DNA from 2 places in the Pelotomaculum schinkii genome. Region 1 is predicted to be linked to the other one. Evidence: riboswitches for the same ligand, from Rfam matches in the RefSeq annotation. Region 1 holds a riboswitch; the other holds the start of a gene.
What was found. A riboswitch is a leader RNA that binds a small molecule or an ion and turns the genes downstream of it on or off. The one in region 1 is predicted to bind molybdenum cofactor.
Positions count from the first base shown of each region.

Region 2: it holds a riboswitch for molybdenum cofactor, as region 1 does, so the genes downstream of both, Psch_RS01695 (Kelch repeat-containing protein) here and Psch_RS11110 (formate dehydrogenase accessory protein FdhE) in region 1, are expected to answer to the same signal.

Region 1 is NZ_QFGA01000002.1:21,824-29,173, forward strand. Features, by position in the region: gene hypA (hydrogenase nickel incorporation protein HypA) at 1-31, shown strand, start outside; gene Psch_RS11100 (P-loop NTPase) at 31-759, shown strand; gene Psch_RS11105 (HyaD/HybD family hydrogenase maturation endopeptidase) at 855-1,331, shown strand; molybdenum cofactor riboswitch at 1,388-1,508, shown strand; molybdenum cofactor riboswitch at 1,599-1,717, shown strand; gene Psch_RS11110 (formate dehydrogenase accessory protein FdhE) at 2,007-2,828, shown strand; gene Psch_RS11115 (4Fe-4S dicluster domain-containing protein) at 2,943-3,776, shown strand; gene nrfD (NrfD/PsrC family molybdoenzyme membrane anchor subunit) at 3,805-4,971, shown strand; gene fdnG (formate dehydrogenase-N subunit alpha) at 5,135-7,350, shown strand, end outside.
Region 2 is NZ_QFGA01000001.1:329,441-336,790, forward strand. Features, by position in the region: gene Psch_RS01675 (cobyrinic acid a,c-diamide synthase CobB) at 1-1,218, shown strand, start outside; gene cobS (adenosylcobinamide-GDP ribazoletransferase) at 1,706-2,467, shown strand; gene cobD (threonine-phosphate decarboxylase CobD) at 2,515-3,612, shown strand; gene cobC (alpha-ribazole phosphatase) at 3,609-4,244, shown strand; molybdenum cofactor riboswitch at 4,347-4,470, shown strand; gene Psch_RS01695 (Kelch repeat-containing protein) at 4,676-7,350, shown strand, end outside.

The DNA of each region.
Region 1 (7,350 bases):
GTGGATCGATTCAATAGAAGGGGAGAAATAATGGATCCAAGACTAAATATTATTAATAAAAGGTTGGGAAACATCAACAGGATCATTGCTGTCTCTGGCGGCAAGGGCGGCATCGGCAAAAGCCAAACCGCGGCAGCCCTGGCGCTATATCTGGCTAGTCAGAATTACCGGGTGGGTCTTTTGGATTTGGATTTTTGCGGTCCCTCTTCTCACGTAATCCTGGGGATTGAAGGGGTTTCCCCAGAGGAAGACATGGGCATCATACCACCGCTGGTCAACGGTATTCGTTTCATGTCAATCACGTTCTTCAGCGGTGGTCAACCTTCTCCGCTGCGCGGCGGAGAAATCTCCAATGCCATCATTGAAATACTGGCCATAACCCGTTGGGAGTCACTGGACTTTTTAATTGTTGATATGCCTCCCGGCACCGGTGACCCAACCCTGGATGTAATCCGCCTGATGGAGAGGGTTGAGTTTCTCCTGGTCACAACACCGTCACGGGTAGCCCGGGAAGTAATGAAAAAGGAATTATCGGTATTGAGGGAACTCCGCATCCCGGTCATCGGAGTCCTGGAGAACATGAAAATAAAAAAGGATTCCCCCGCCGGAGAGGCTCTGGCCGGCTTAAAGGTCCCCTTTCTAGGTTCAATTGACTTTGATGAAGACCTTGAGGAAGCCCTGGGTGACACTGATAAACTGCTGCATACCAATTTTATCAAACAGTTGGGCCAAATACTGAGCAATTCGAAGATCATATAATAAATTGAAATCGCACCTGCATCGGCTGGTATTTTCATGATACGTGGCGCCGCCATAGCGGCCCCTATAAACGCACCTGCGAGGATCTGCTGAAAATGGATCAAGAGAACAGCAAAAAAGTATTTGTTATCGGCGTTGGCAACCTGCTTCTGGGTGATGAGGGCATTGGCATACATCTCATCCGGGAGATGAAAAAGGAGCTTTTGCCTCGTAATGTCGAACTGGTCGATGGTGGCACCGCCGGGATTGACCTGCTGTACTGGCTGGAAGAAGCAGATTACGCTATCATAGTTGATTGCGTTGAAGCCGGGGCAGTGCCAGGAGCTATTTTTCGTGTTCCCGGAGATGAGCTGCTTATTGAATCCACAGGCCAGCTCATCTCCCTGCACGATATTAATCTTAGCGAAGTATTATTATTAGCGACTAAAATGAATAAGCTTCCCCCTACGATAATTTTTGGTATCCAGCCTGAGGTTATCGGTTACCAAACCGAGCTGTCACCAACCCTTCAAAACACACTCCCCCGTTTGATGCAACTTATAAAAAAGGAAATATTAAAAATTTTTGCATAAAAAATATTTTGTATTATTGTAATTTAGAAGGAATTTTAGATATTTAGTGGAAAATTATCATTATATTTCTCCGAGCCGGGTTATAACCTAAGCAATTGGTATGGTTTACCGGCCGTTAGGGTGCACCGGGAAACTGTTGGGCCTCCCATTGTGGAAAGGAGATCTCCTAAGCAAAGGTAAAACTTTGTCCTTTTCACATTGGACAAAGTTTTTTTGCTTTTAGAGCTATTGATATAGCTTTGCAATAATTAATGTTTTTTGAAAAATATCATTATGTTTCTCCGAGCCAGTTACAACCTAAACAATTGGATGGTTTTCTGGCCGTTAGGGTTCACCGGGAAACTGTTGGGCCTCCCATTGTGGAAAGGAGATCTTTAAACAAAGGTAAAACTTTGTCCTTTTCACGTTGGATAAAGCTTTACCTTTATGTTTTTAGAGGTATTTATCCATTCTAAATCTTATAAATAGCGCTACTAGAGTCTTATCCGTAAGGGGTCCTCTTTAAAGAAATGGTTAGTTGGATTTTGGCAGCCTAAATGCGGCCAAATGTGAAGCATGGTTCATATACAACTGTTTAAAGGGGGTGCATATATAAACACATATAACTTGTTGAGTATTTTGTTAATTCATTCACAAGGAGGGTTCTGGAAAACTCATAGAAAGTGAGCGTTTAGAATGACAAACAATACGGTTCAGCAAATGCTTATTGATTTCAACAAGGAGTTTACAAAGATTGTTCTTCCGGATGATGCAGTTACGGTTGTTAGGCCGCAGGCTGGGTTATTAAAGTCGTTAAGGGAAAATGATGTGCCTATAATAAAGGTCTGCCCACCGCAGGCAAATGCGGATATGTTTTTTGATGTTTTAAAAGACGTTGCAGGCATCGTTGTAAAGCATAAACCGGACTTGGAGGGTGATATAAACAAAATTTTAAGCGCTTTACCGGCTGCCGCTGAGGCAAGAGAACTTTTTGTTATGCAGGCCTTCACACCTGGTACAAACCTGCTGGAATCTTTCAATGAGGAATTATCCCCTGAAAGCTTAGGCTTTATCTTAAACCATGTGGTCAAACCGTTTATGAAGCAGTACGCACGTAAGGTCTCTACTTTTTTTGCCCCTGAACAATGGCTAAAAGGCGCCTGCCCGGTTTGCGGCGGCAAACCCACCCTGGCACTGCTTGAAAAGGAAGAAGGGAAGAGATATCTGTACTGCGGTATGTGTGAGGCAAGATGGAGATTCCAGCGCCTGGGCTGCCCTTACTGCTCCAGTAATGAATCGCGGTTCTTCAGCGTGGAAGGAATGGAGCAATACCGCGTTTATTATTGCGACAACTGTCACGGCTATATAAAAACTCTCAATGAGGCCATGATGTTTGACAGCAGCAATTTGGATTTATTCTGGGAAGACATCAATACTGTCCACCTGGACCTATTGGCGTTGCAGGAAGGCTATGTTAATCAACCAGTTGAAATTACTGCAGCACAGCCAACGTCATAACACCCAGCGTCGGGGATCCCAAAATGATGATCCCGGAATAAAAAGCTTTCATCTGCAACGTGAAGAAGTCTAGAAATAACACCTTAAATCAAAGCAGAAACCGGAGGTGTAACGATGTCAAAGAGTGTCCTGGTGGATATTACCAGGTGTATCGGCTGCCGCAGCTGCATGGTTTCGTGCAAGTCATGGAACGACCTGCCGGCCGAGCCGAGCGAGTTCTCCAACAACTGGGACAGCCCGGGGAAATTAAGCGCCGATACCTGGACCAACGTAAGCTCCTATGTGCTCGAAGAAGGCGACCAGCTCAAGTGGCGCTTCGTTAAAAGACAATGCATGCACTGCAATGAGCCAGCCTGTGAGTCGGCGTGCTTTACCCACTCATTTGTCAAGACTAAAGAAGGGGCGGTTATTTACAAGCCTACCGAACTGAATGAGGACTACTGCGTCGGCTGCCGCTACTGCATGATCGCCTGCCCCTTTGACGTACCCGGCTTCCAGTGGGATAAGGCTCTTCCGTACGTGCAAAAGTGCCGTTTTTGTTACGACCGCACGAAGGAAGAAGGACTTGAGCCGGCATGTGTAACGGCATGCCTCACAGGCGCCTTAACCTACGGGGAAAGGGATGAAATGCTGGCACTGGCACAGGACAGGATGAGCAAAGACCCCAGGTACATTAAACATATCTACGGAGAAAAAGAATACGGCGGTACTTCCTGGCTGTATATATCGGATGTACCCTTTGATCAAATCGGCTTCAAGACGGAAGTATTCAACCGCCCTGTAACGCAAAGGTCAATCCCCTCCTTGACCTGGGATGTGCTCAAGTGGACTCCCTACATCTTCGTCGGTTGGGGCGCCCTCCTGACCGCCATGCGGGCTTATACCAAGAGACGGGCTGAGGTGCATAACGAGGAAGACTTGTACGGGCCTGTCGATCCCAAAGAATAGAATTTTAGATAAATGGAGGTGAGAATGTATGTATGGAAGGAATTGGAGCTTTAGAATTACCTGGTTCAGAATACTGTTGATTATGTTAATGCTTGGCGCTGTGGCGGCTGCCCTGTACCGTTTTGTCTTCGGTCTGGGAGCGGTCACCAACTTGAGCGACCAGTGGCCCTGGGGCCTGTGGATCGGGTTTGACCTCCTGTGCGGTATCGCCCTGGCGGGCGGCGGTTTCAGCACGGCGCTGATTGTACACGTCCTGCACCGGGATAAGTACCTGCCCATTGCCCGGGCCGCGCTTTTAACTTCCTTGCTTGGCTATATTATCTCCCTGGTCAGCCTTTTCCTGGATATCGGACGTTGGTATAACTTCTGGAGGCCTTTCTTCTACTGGGGTTTCCACTCGGTATTGTTCGAAGTGTTCTGGTGTATTTCGCTGTATACCACTATCCAGGTCCTGGAGTTTGGCGACATCTTCTTCGAGAAGGTGAAATTTCCGGCTTTAAAAAAGCTCCTGGGGTACATGATGACGCCGCTTTTAATCCTCGGTATTGTTCTACCCAGCCTGCACCAGTCCTCACTGGGCTCGCTCTACATCGTTGCGGTTGATAAGCTGTATCCCCTGTGGTGGTCCATGATCATACCCTTCTTCTTCGTCTGGTCCGCCTTCTTCCTGGGGCCGGCCATGGTCACTATTGAAGGCACCCTGGCGTCGAGGGCTTACGGACGGCAGCCGGAACTGCCTGTCTTTCAAAGCATGACCAAGATAACCATGTGGATGATGATCATTTACTTTATCGTCAAGATGATCGATCTGAACTACCGTGGCGTTTTCGGGATGGCCTTCAACGGCTCTTTCGAGAGCAACATGTTTTTAATCGAGATGATTGTCTTTATCCTGCTGCCTATTTTCATGTATGCCATTCCTGCCATCCGCACCAAGCTGTGGGGTGTTGTTACGGCTTCTCTCCTGGTGGTAGTCGGTGTAGTGTTCAACCGCATGAATGTGGTCTTCACCGGTATGGCCAAGAGTGTGGGCGGCAGCTACTTCCCGAGCGTCTGGGAATTTCTCATTACCCTCGGTATGTGGAGCTTCCTGGCGCTGGCCTACCTGTTTATTGTTGAAAATTTCTCGATCCTGCCCAAGGAAGAACATACTCACAGCACACATACCAGCTATGGCACAGGCTTCAATGTTTAATAACAAACAACGCATTAAATGAATTGAGAGATATTCATTCGGCAGTTTTGGCCGATACGTAATAAAATCAATAGATTCAGGAACTTTGAGGGGAAGAGCTGGAATGCTTGAAAAACTATTTATTTCGTTTATTCTAAAGTAAAGGAGGTTACTATTAACTAATATGAAAAAATATATTAGCCGCCGTGATTTCTTTAAATATTTGGGAGTAGGCGCAGCCGGAGCGACTTTATCCGGAGCGACTTTATTTGGAGGAGTCGGCGCAAAACCTGCTTTAGCTGGAGAAAATTTGCCTAGTTTTGAGTTGGGTACTTTTAAGTTAAAGAAAACCAAAGAAACTGCTTCTGGCTGTCCTTATTGCGGATGTGGTTGTAGTACTATTGTTTATTCAGAAAACGATAAGGTGGTTTTTATTGAAGGGGATCCTGATAGTCCTATTAATGAGGGGGCTTTATGTCCAAAAGGGGCAGCTCTTCCGGATATCCATAACTTTGTAAATAAAAAGCGTCAGCGTGTACTCAACCCGAATCGGTTAACGGAGGTTCTTTACCGTGCCCCCGGCAGCAACCAGTGGGAAGTAAAAGACTGGGATTGGGCTATGCCTGAAATCGCTAAAAGGGTAAAAAAGACCCGGGATGAACACTTTGAAGAAAAAGACGCTAATGGTGTCACGGTTAACCGCACCATGGCCATTTGCCAGATGGGCAGCGCAAATATTAACAACGAAGAAGACTATTTAATTAATAAGCTCATGCGGGGAGCCCTGGGTGTGGTTGATCTTGACCATTGCGCCCGTCTCTGACACGCCCCAACCGTAGCCGGTCTGGCTAATACTTTTGGTCGGGGAGTAATGACTAATAGTTTTACTGATTATAAGAATACAGACATATTTTTAATTATTGGATCCAACCCGGCCGAAGCTCACCCCATGGCCATGCGTCACATTGGCAAGGCCCTGGCAAAAGGAGCCAAAATGATTGTCGTTGACCCGAGGTTTACCAAAACAGCGGCCAAGGCAGATATTTACGTTCCTTTGCGTCCGGGGACAGACATTGCCTTTCTTTACGGTCTGATTAACTACGCCGTTGAAAATGATCTTTACCAACACGAGTACGTGCATAACTATACCAATGCTTCTTACTTAATCAGTCCCGATTATAATTTTGCGGATGGTGTTTTTTCCGGTTTAGAGGAAAAAGACGGCAAACTATCCTATAACACCGCCAGCTGGGCTTACCAAAAAGACGGCGATAATATTAAAAAAGACCCCACTTTGCAGGATCCCCGGTGCGTCTGGCAAATCATGAAAAAGCATGTTTCCCGCTATGACATCAAAACGGTCAGCAAAGTCACGGGAACCCCGGAAGATATTTTACAAAAAGCTTACGCTACTTATTGCGAGTCGGGAAAACCGGATGTGGCAGGCAATTTAATTTACGTACTGGGAATCACCCAGCACAGTTACGGAACTCAAAACACACGGGCAACTACCATGGTGCAGCTCTTGCTGGGCAATGTAGGCCTGCCCGGTGGCGGCCTTAACCCCCAGCGGGGGCAGTCAAATGTTCAGGGCGCCTGTGACGTGGGAATGCTGTGGAATAATATTACGGGCTATCTCAATGTCCCCGATGCGACAAAACATCCCACGTATAAGGACTACCTGGCGGTGGAAACGCCCAAGACGGGATACTGGTCCAACAAACCCAAGTTCCTGGCCAGCCTGCTCAAGGCCTGGTACGGGGAAAAAGCCGCCAAAGAAAATGACTTTTGCTATGACTGGCTGCCTAAATCAGACGGGAAAGACCATTCCCACATGTCTTCCTACGTCTCCCTGGCGGAAGGACATATTAAAGGCGTCTTTTGCTGGGCTGAAAATCCTTCCGTAGCCGGGCCGGATGCTTCTCACGAGGCCAAGGCCCTGGAAAACGCGGACTGGATGGTCTGTGTTGATTTATTTGAAAACGAAACAGCAGCTTTCTGGAAGCGTCCAGGAGTAAACCCGGCGGATATAAAAACTGAAGTTTTTGTGCTGCCGGGCGCTCTCATATACGAATCAGAAGGCACGAGAACAAACAGTTCACGCCATATTCAATGGCGCTGGAAGGCTGTTGAGCCGCCCGGACAGGCAAAAAGCAGTCTCTGGATTGCCGACCGGATATTTAAGGCTGTCCGCCAGGAATACCGTAGCGGCGGCAAATTTACCGATCCTATTTTAAACATGGTTTGGAATTATGATAAGCCGGGACAGGACGGGCCGGATATAGAAAAAATAGCGATTGAAATGAACGGTTATAATGTGGCGGACGGCCGGGTTTTAGGTACTTTCGGCGACCTGAAAGATGATGGTTCTACGGCCTGCGGTATATGGGTTTACGCCGG
Region 2 (7,350 bases), on a different contig from region 1:
CGTGTGTGCCGCAACCTGGACTGGTGGATGCTGGGTGAAGAAACGTTGCGGGAACTTTTCATTCGCTCAGCGGCAGACGCCGATATATCCATTATCGAGGGAGTGATGGGACTATATGACGGGATCGGCGCGACTGCTAACAGCAGTTCCGCCCATGTGGCCAAAATCCTTGAGACCCCGGTAATTTTGGTCCTTGACGCCCGTTCCATGGCGCGCAGCGCCGCCGCGGTTGTTTTGGGCTATCAACAGATGGACCCCGCTGTCAACATCCGTGGCGTCATCCTTAACCGCGTATCCAGCCTGAGGCACTACCGGATATTAAAAGAAGCAATCGAGTCTAACTGTCGGATCCCTGTTGTCGGCTATGTTTACCGTCAACCGGATATTCAGCTCCCGGAAAGACACCTGGGGCTTTTGCCAACCACGGAAAAATCAAGATTGCCGGAACACTTGACAGCAATGCAGCAAGCTGTGGAGGAAGGGATCGATTTTGCACATCTAATCGCCCTGGCGGGGGAAACAGTAAACTTGCCGAAACCTGGCAGGCGTGTTTTCCCGGATATGCCTGGAGAGCGCCGGGTAAGGCTGGGTCTGGTGCAGGATCGGGGTTTTAATTTTTATTACCAGGACGCCCTTGACCTGCTCACAGCATTTGGCGCTGAACTGGCGCCGTGCAGTCCACTGAGCGGGCAAGGACTGCCTGCCGACCTGCATGGCCTCTATATAGGGGGAGGCTTCCCGGAAATGTTTCTTGAAGAACTGTCCCGCAACACCCTCTTCCAGAAAGACCTGAAAGCCGCGGTCACCTCCGGCATGCCCGTATATGCTGAGTGCGGCGGCTTAATGTACCTGACCACATCCATTGTGGACTTTAACAACCGCAAGTACCCCGCGGCAGGCCTTATTGACGGCTGCTGCAGGATGGGGCAAAAGCGGGCAGGTCTTGGTTACGTCACCGCTAAAGCCCTGGATGACAACATCATATGCAGCCGGGGCGTTTCTTTGCGCGGCCATGAGTTTCACTATTCGACGTTGGAGCTTGGACGGGAATATCAAAGAGCCTACCGGCTGGCCAAATGGGGAGAGCAAACTGCCTGGCAGGACGGAGTAATAACTGCGAATATTCTGGCATCCTACGTTCATCTGCATTTTGCCGGCTGTCCAGATACGGCCAGAAGACTGATCGAGAGCTGTGAAAAATATAAGAACTCCTGGTAGTTAAATAAGGATCATTGTTAACTAGATCTCGAAAAGCCTTTGGGGTAGTGGTCTTGGGGTTATCCTCCGCTCTCTTTGCAATTCTACATTTGTGAAACAAGAGCGTCATACCGACCGCATATACAGACAGCCACCCGGTAGTTACGCGCTATTCAAGATTTAATGCAAGCCACGCACGCGCTAAGGAACGCACCCAGGTGCTCCGCTCGCTCCGGATAACCCCAAGCCCGCAAGTCGAGCCTTTTCGAGCAACATTCTTGAGACAAGTGAGGCAGATGACGTGACATATGTCTCCCCATTGTCACTTCCCAGTGTACATTTTCATTGGTATTAGATGATTGAAAAACATGGCTGGTTCCAGGGGAATTCAGCAACAGTATCTGTAGAAATCCTTTATAGTATATTTTTGTGATAAATGGTGCCCGTTTGGACAACTACCCCCTGAATAGTACCTTCAAATAATACCCCTTCAAACCGGGAGGCCGTTTTGAAAAGTATCCTTTTAGCTTTTTATCAGTTAACAAGACTGCCCCTGCCAAATGTAGATTTTGACGAAAAAGCTTGCGGCCGGTCCACCCTTTATTTCCCTGCCGTGGGATTGTTTTTAGGAGGCCTGTTGGCCTCTCTGGCATGGGGGGCAGGATTTTTATTCCCTGCGGGGATCAAGGCTGCACTGATTGTCGTTGGTATGGTTGTCCTGACCGGCGGCATGCACCTGGACGGCTTTATGGACAGTGTTGACGGCCTTTTTAGCGGGCGGCCGCGGGAAAGAAAGCTTGAGATTATGCGGGACAGCAGGGTAGGAGCTTTTGGCGTTATCGGAGTAATATGCCTGCTGTTATTGAAATACAACCTCTTGCTCGAGCTTCCGGACGGTGTTTTATTTAAAGTCCTGCTGGTCCTTCCTGCGATAAGCAGGTGGGGCATGGCCATTGCTGTTATAGCCTTTCCTTATGCCAGACCGGATGGGCTCGGAAAAGTTTATGCCGTACAGTCAGGCAGCAGGGAGCTGGCAGGCTCAACCATTATTACCGCTGTTGCGGTCGCATTGATTCTAGGGCTGCAGGGGGCCTGGCTGGTGGCGCTGGCGGCTTTTGCCGCCTGGTTGGCAGGCAAAAAGATTGTCAAGGAGTTGGGCGGGTTAACCGGTGACACCTACGGGTTTATCAATGAACTGCTTGAGGTGGTCCTGCTCCTGGCAGCTTACCCCATACTCCGGTGGACCTGCGGCTTTCATTCTGTTTTCTAGCTGCCAATATACAGGCGCTTGTTTCATTTTGAAAGGAGTCATGCAAGTTGCCTCTGGAACACACACACGGCGGAAACCTGAATAAAGCCGCCCGTAAGTACGGTCTGCCGGTCAAAGACATTACGGATTTCAGCGCCAATATCAATCCTCTTGGACCCTCCCGCAAGGCGCTTTCAGCCATATCGAAAAACCTTGACCTGATTTCCGCCTACCCGGATCCGGACTGCACTGAACTCAAGTCTGAACTGGCAAAATATCTGGGGATAAAAGAAGAAAGGCTGCTGATGGGTAACGGGGCAGCTGAACTGGTTTACCTGCTAGTCCGCGTGCTGAGGTGCAGGAGGGCGCTTATCCCGGTACCGACTTTTTGTGAATATGCCCTTGCGGTCTTGTGCCAGGGGGGTGAAGTGCTTGAACTGCCCATGCCCGAAGAAAACGGCTTCAGGCTTCCGGTTGACGAGATCATCGCCTCATTGCCTGACGCAGACCTCCTTTTTCTGTGCAACCCCAATAACCCCACCGGGCGGTTAACCGGCCGCAAAACAATCCTGACCATTCTTGAAAAAGCGTGTTTGCACGGTGTTATGGTCCTCATAGATGAAGCGTTTATGGATTTTGTCCCCAGGCGGGAGCTTTTTTCTGTTATCAAAATGGCCGGACAACAACCCAACCTGGCGGTCCTTTACTCCATGACCAAATTCTTTGGCATCCCCGGTCTGCGCTTGGGGGCGATAGCCGGGCCCGGGGAACTGCTGTCCCGCATGAGCGCCGCCAGGGACCCCTGGAATGTTAATGTACTGGCCCAGGTTGCCGGCGTAGCCGGCTTGATGGATTACCAACACATGCGGGATACCTGCCGAATAGTGAACTGTGAAAAGAAATTTCTTTTCGGACAGCTTGCCTCACTGCCCGGTGTTCAACCACTGCCCGCAGCCGCTAATTTTATCCTGGCAGATGTTGCCGGCAGCGGGTTCACTTCATTTGAATTAACCGAACTGCTGGGCAGGCAGGGGGTGCTGGTCAGGGAATGCTCTGATTTTAACGGGCTGGCCGGTCGTTTTTTGCGACTGGCAGTAAAAACTCGCCCGGAAAACGAGAAGCTGTTGCTGGCTCTTAAAGCAATAGTACAGGGAGAGAATAAATGAGCTGCCGTGTGTACTTAATCAGACATGGGGAAACAGAGTGGAATAACACCATGAAGTTCCAGGGAGTGACCGACATACCGTTGTCGGAGCGTGGCCGCCGGCAGGCGGTTAGCCTGGGTAAACGGCTGGCGGCACTGAAGCTTGACGCGTTTTATGCCAGCGACCTGGTCAGAGCGCGTGAAACAGCAACAATTATCTCCAGCCGGCACGGCATGTCCATTGTGACTGTCCCCGCACTAAGAGAGCTGAATTTTGGAGCCTGGGAAGGGTTAACCATTGCAGAAATAAAAGAGCTTTTTGCCGGTGAAATAGAACAATGGTGGGAAAACCCGTTTTCAATCAGGATCCCGGGCGGTGAAACCTACAATGAATTGATTGAAAGGTCCGTTAACGCCATCAAGGAGATTATAGCGCGGCACAGCGACGGCCGGATAGCGGTAGTGTCCCACGGGGGTCCAATCAGAAGCATCGTGGGCAGCGTTCTGGAAATGGATTTGGGTAAATACTGGCGGCTGGGACTTCATAACGGGTCTTTGAGTATCCTTGACTTCACCGGTTGGGAGTACGGAATTCTTACGCTTTTCAACGACTGCTCCCATTTAGCCGGCAACAATGCCGGCAGTTCTTATTAGTAAGCCATTGGCTTAAATGACAAATTGTAACATTATTTGCTCTTGCAATTTAATATGCCTGTTATTACCATTAATGGTGACAGATTGTTTTATAACGCCCAAATGATAAACATTATCCGAAGTCATTTTACCTATGGCCATGTTGGCTAGGGTAACTTGACCGGCAGGGTGCGTACCGGAAACGGTCGTACCTCCCATTGTGGAAAGGATAGTATATGTTGGGGTTTATAAAGCCCTTCATTGCAATTTATTTCGCAATGAAGGGCTTATTCTTTATTCCAAAACCATCATTTTAATAAAATAAATCGAAAAAGCGCAATACAGCCGGCGGAGGTGTCTAACGGCTCCAAAGCAAGGTTTTATTAATGCGATATAGGGTTTATTACCCAAAAAGCATGTGGTCTACTAATATTTTTTTAGGGGGAGAAAAGTTGAAAAAAGCAGTAATGAAGATGGTTCTTTCTTTGTTTCTGGCACTGTCTCTAACTCTTACAACAACGTCTCTGCCGTTATCGGTCAATGCAAATTATAACGGCATAAATGAAAAGAACCAAAAAAGCAATGAAACCGGCGCTCCAAGCATACAAGAAGATGTATATGCCGGCAGGGACGAGAATGGCAATTTAGACCAAGATGTTGCCGATGAAGTTTACGCGCAAATGCAGTTTGACCCTCTTTGCCCGTTAGATCTGAACGAGTATAAAACCGACCGCTTTATCGTTAAATACAAAAGCGGCAAAAGCAAGGGCAGTCTGGCCGTTTCTTTAGGTCAAGATTTGAAAGAAATAAGAAATATCAACAACAGCAAGTTTAAAAGCTTTAATGTCATAACGACAAAAACAAAGATGAGGAAAGAAGATTTCATAGCGAAAGTAAAAAGTAAAAATGCAGAAAGCGAAATTGAATACATTCAGCCTGATTATGAGCTGACGGCAGCATCGCTGGATGCGGAAATAGATGCACAGCAAAACGAGCAGGACATAACTGATGCAGTGCAACAGGATGAGAGTCCGGACAATCAAGCTGGACAAGCTAGCGCCCGGCCGGGAGAAGAAAACTTGCCGGAATTCCTGCAAGGACTTCCGCCCAATGACCCGATGGTAGAACAATGGCTAACAACCTACCAAGCAAAAAAAGAAGCGCAGAAAAATACAGCCAATGCCGGAACGCCGGTGAACATGGCTGACGTCAATATAAAAGCCGCCTGGGGAAAATCCCAGGGAGAGGGAGCCATAGTCGCCATATTGGATACAGGAATAGACATCACCCATAAGGAGTTATCGCAGAGAATTTGGACAAACAAAAGCGAAACGCCCGGCAATGGGACCGATGACGACGGCAACGGCTACATCGACGACACAAACGGCTGGAACTTCAGTGACGATAACAACGAAGTACACAGGCATGGCCGGGAATACGACGAATGGCACGGGACACATCTCGCGGGTATCATTGCCGGGGCAGCGCCTGAAGCAAAGATATTGCCGTTGAAAGTATTTAAAAACGGTACGGCCTATACCAGCGACATCATTGAAGCCATTGAGTACGCTGAAAAAAACGGCGCAAAAATCGCAAACTGCAGCTGGGGGACAAGCTTCGACAACCCGGCCTTAAAAGAAGCCATTGCAAATTCCACCATGCTCTTCGTATGCGCGGCAGGCAACAGCAATGCCGATATCGACACCAGTCCGGTTTACCCGGCGTCATACGGCGAGAATAACATTATCACAGTCGCCTCCATCAACAAAGACGGAAATTTATCAGGCTATTCAAACTATGGTGAGACATCGGTAGATGTCTCAGCTCAGGGTGAGAATATCGTCAGCGCCACACCCGGCGACAGGCATGGTATGAGCAGCGGGACATCCCAGTCAGCCGCCTTTGTATCAGCCGAAGCCGCGCTGATACTGGGAGCATGCAAAAATGCCGCTGCGGAGGGGCTCAAACAGATAATAATACAAACCTCCGATAAACTGCCCAGTCTGCTCAATCAAGTAAGCGATGGGAACAAGATCAACTGCGGCAGCGCGGCATCAACTGCCATTCCGGAAAAGAGTGAAACGTTAATCAGAGAAGATAATAACGACATATCAGTCAGTGATTCAGTATACGAGGACATTTCAGTAACTGATTCAGTATATGGCGAAACCATAGATAAAGAGCTTGCTTATGGCAATCCTACCGTCTCGGATACAATTTATCAGACCGCTGGCGAATACAGCCTGTACTCCGGAGAGATCTGGAATATTAAGGCGAGCATGCCTACGCCAAGATTTCGTTTGGCAGCAGCAGAGGTTAACGGGAAGATATATGCAATAGGCGGCGAAGGCAGTAGCGGCTATTTAAATACAGTAGAAGAATACGATCCTGCGACAAATACCTGGACTACAAAAGCAAGCATGCCTACACCAAGGGACGGCTTAGCTGCTGCAGCAGTAAACGGGAAGATATATGCCATAGGCGGCGGTAATTATAACGGCAAGTTAAATACAGTAGAGGAATATGATCCGGCAACAAATACCTGGGCGGTAAAAGCAAGTATGCCCACATCAAGGTTTTTGTTAGCAGCGGCAGCGGTAGATGGGAAGATCTATGCGATAGGTGGAAATAACAGCGGATTATTAAATGCAGTAGAAGAATATAATCCTGCCACAAATACCTGGACGGCGAAAGCAAGTATGCCTACAGCAAGAAATTATTTGGCGGTGACGGCTGTCAATGGGAAGATTTACGCTATAGGCGGTTTTAATGATACCGGTTATAACAGCTTAAATACAGTGGAAGAATATAATCCCGCAACAAACACGTGGACGGCAAAAACAGGTATGCCGATGCCGAGATTCGGACTGTCGGCGGCCGCTGCAAACGGAAAAATTTATGCAATGGGAGGACGATACTTCTACGATGATAATAGCCGGAACGTGGTAGAAGAGTATACCCCAGCAACAAATACGTGGAGAACAACAGCAAGTATGCCAACACCCAGACATTTACTGGCGGCAGCGGCTGCGGGCAACCGGATTTATGCAATCGGAGGAGCAAACGATTATAATATATTAAATGCAGTAGAAGAACTAGTATTAGGAACTGACGACTATGGCAATGA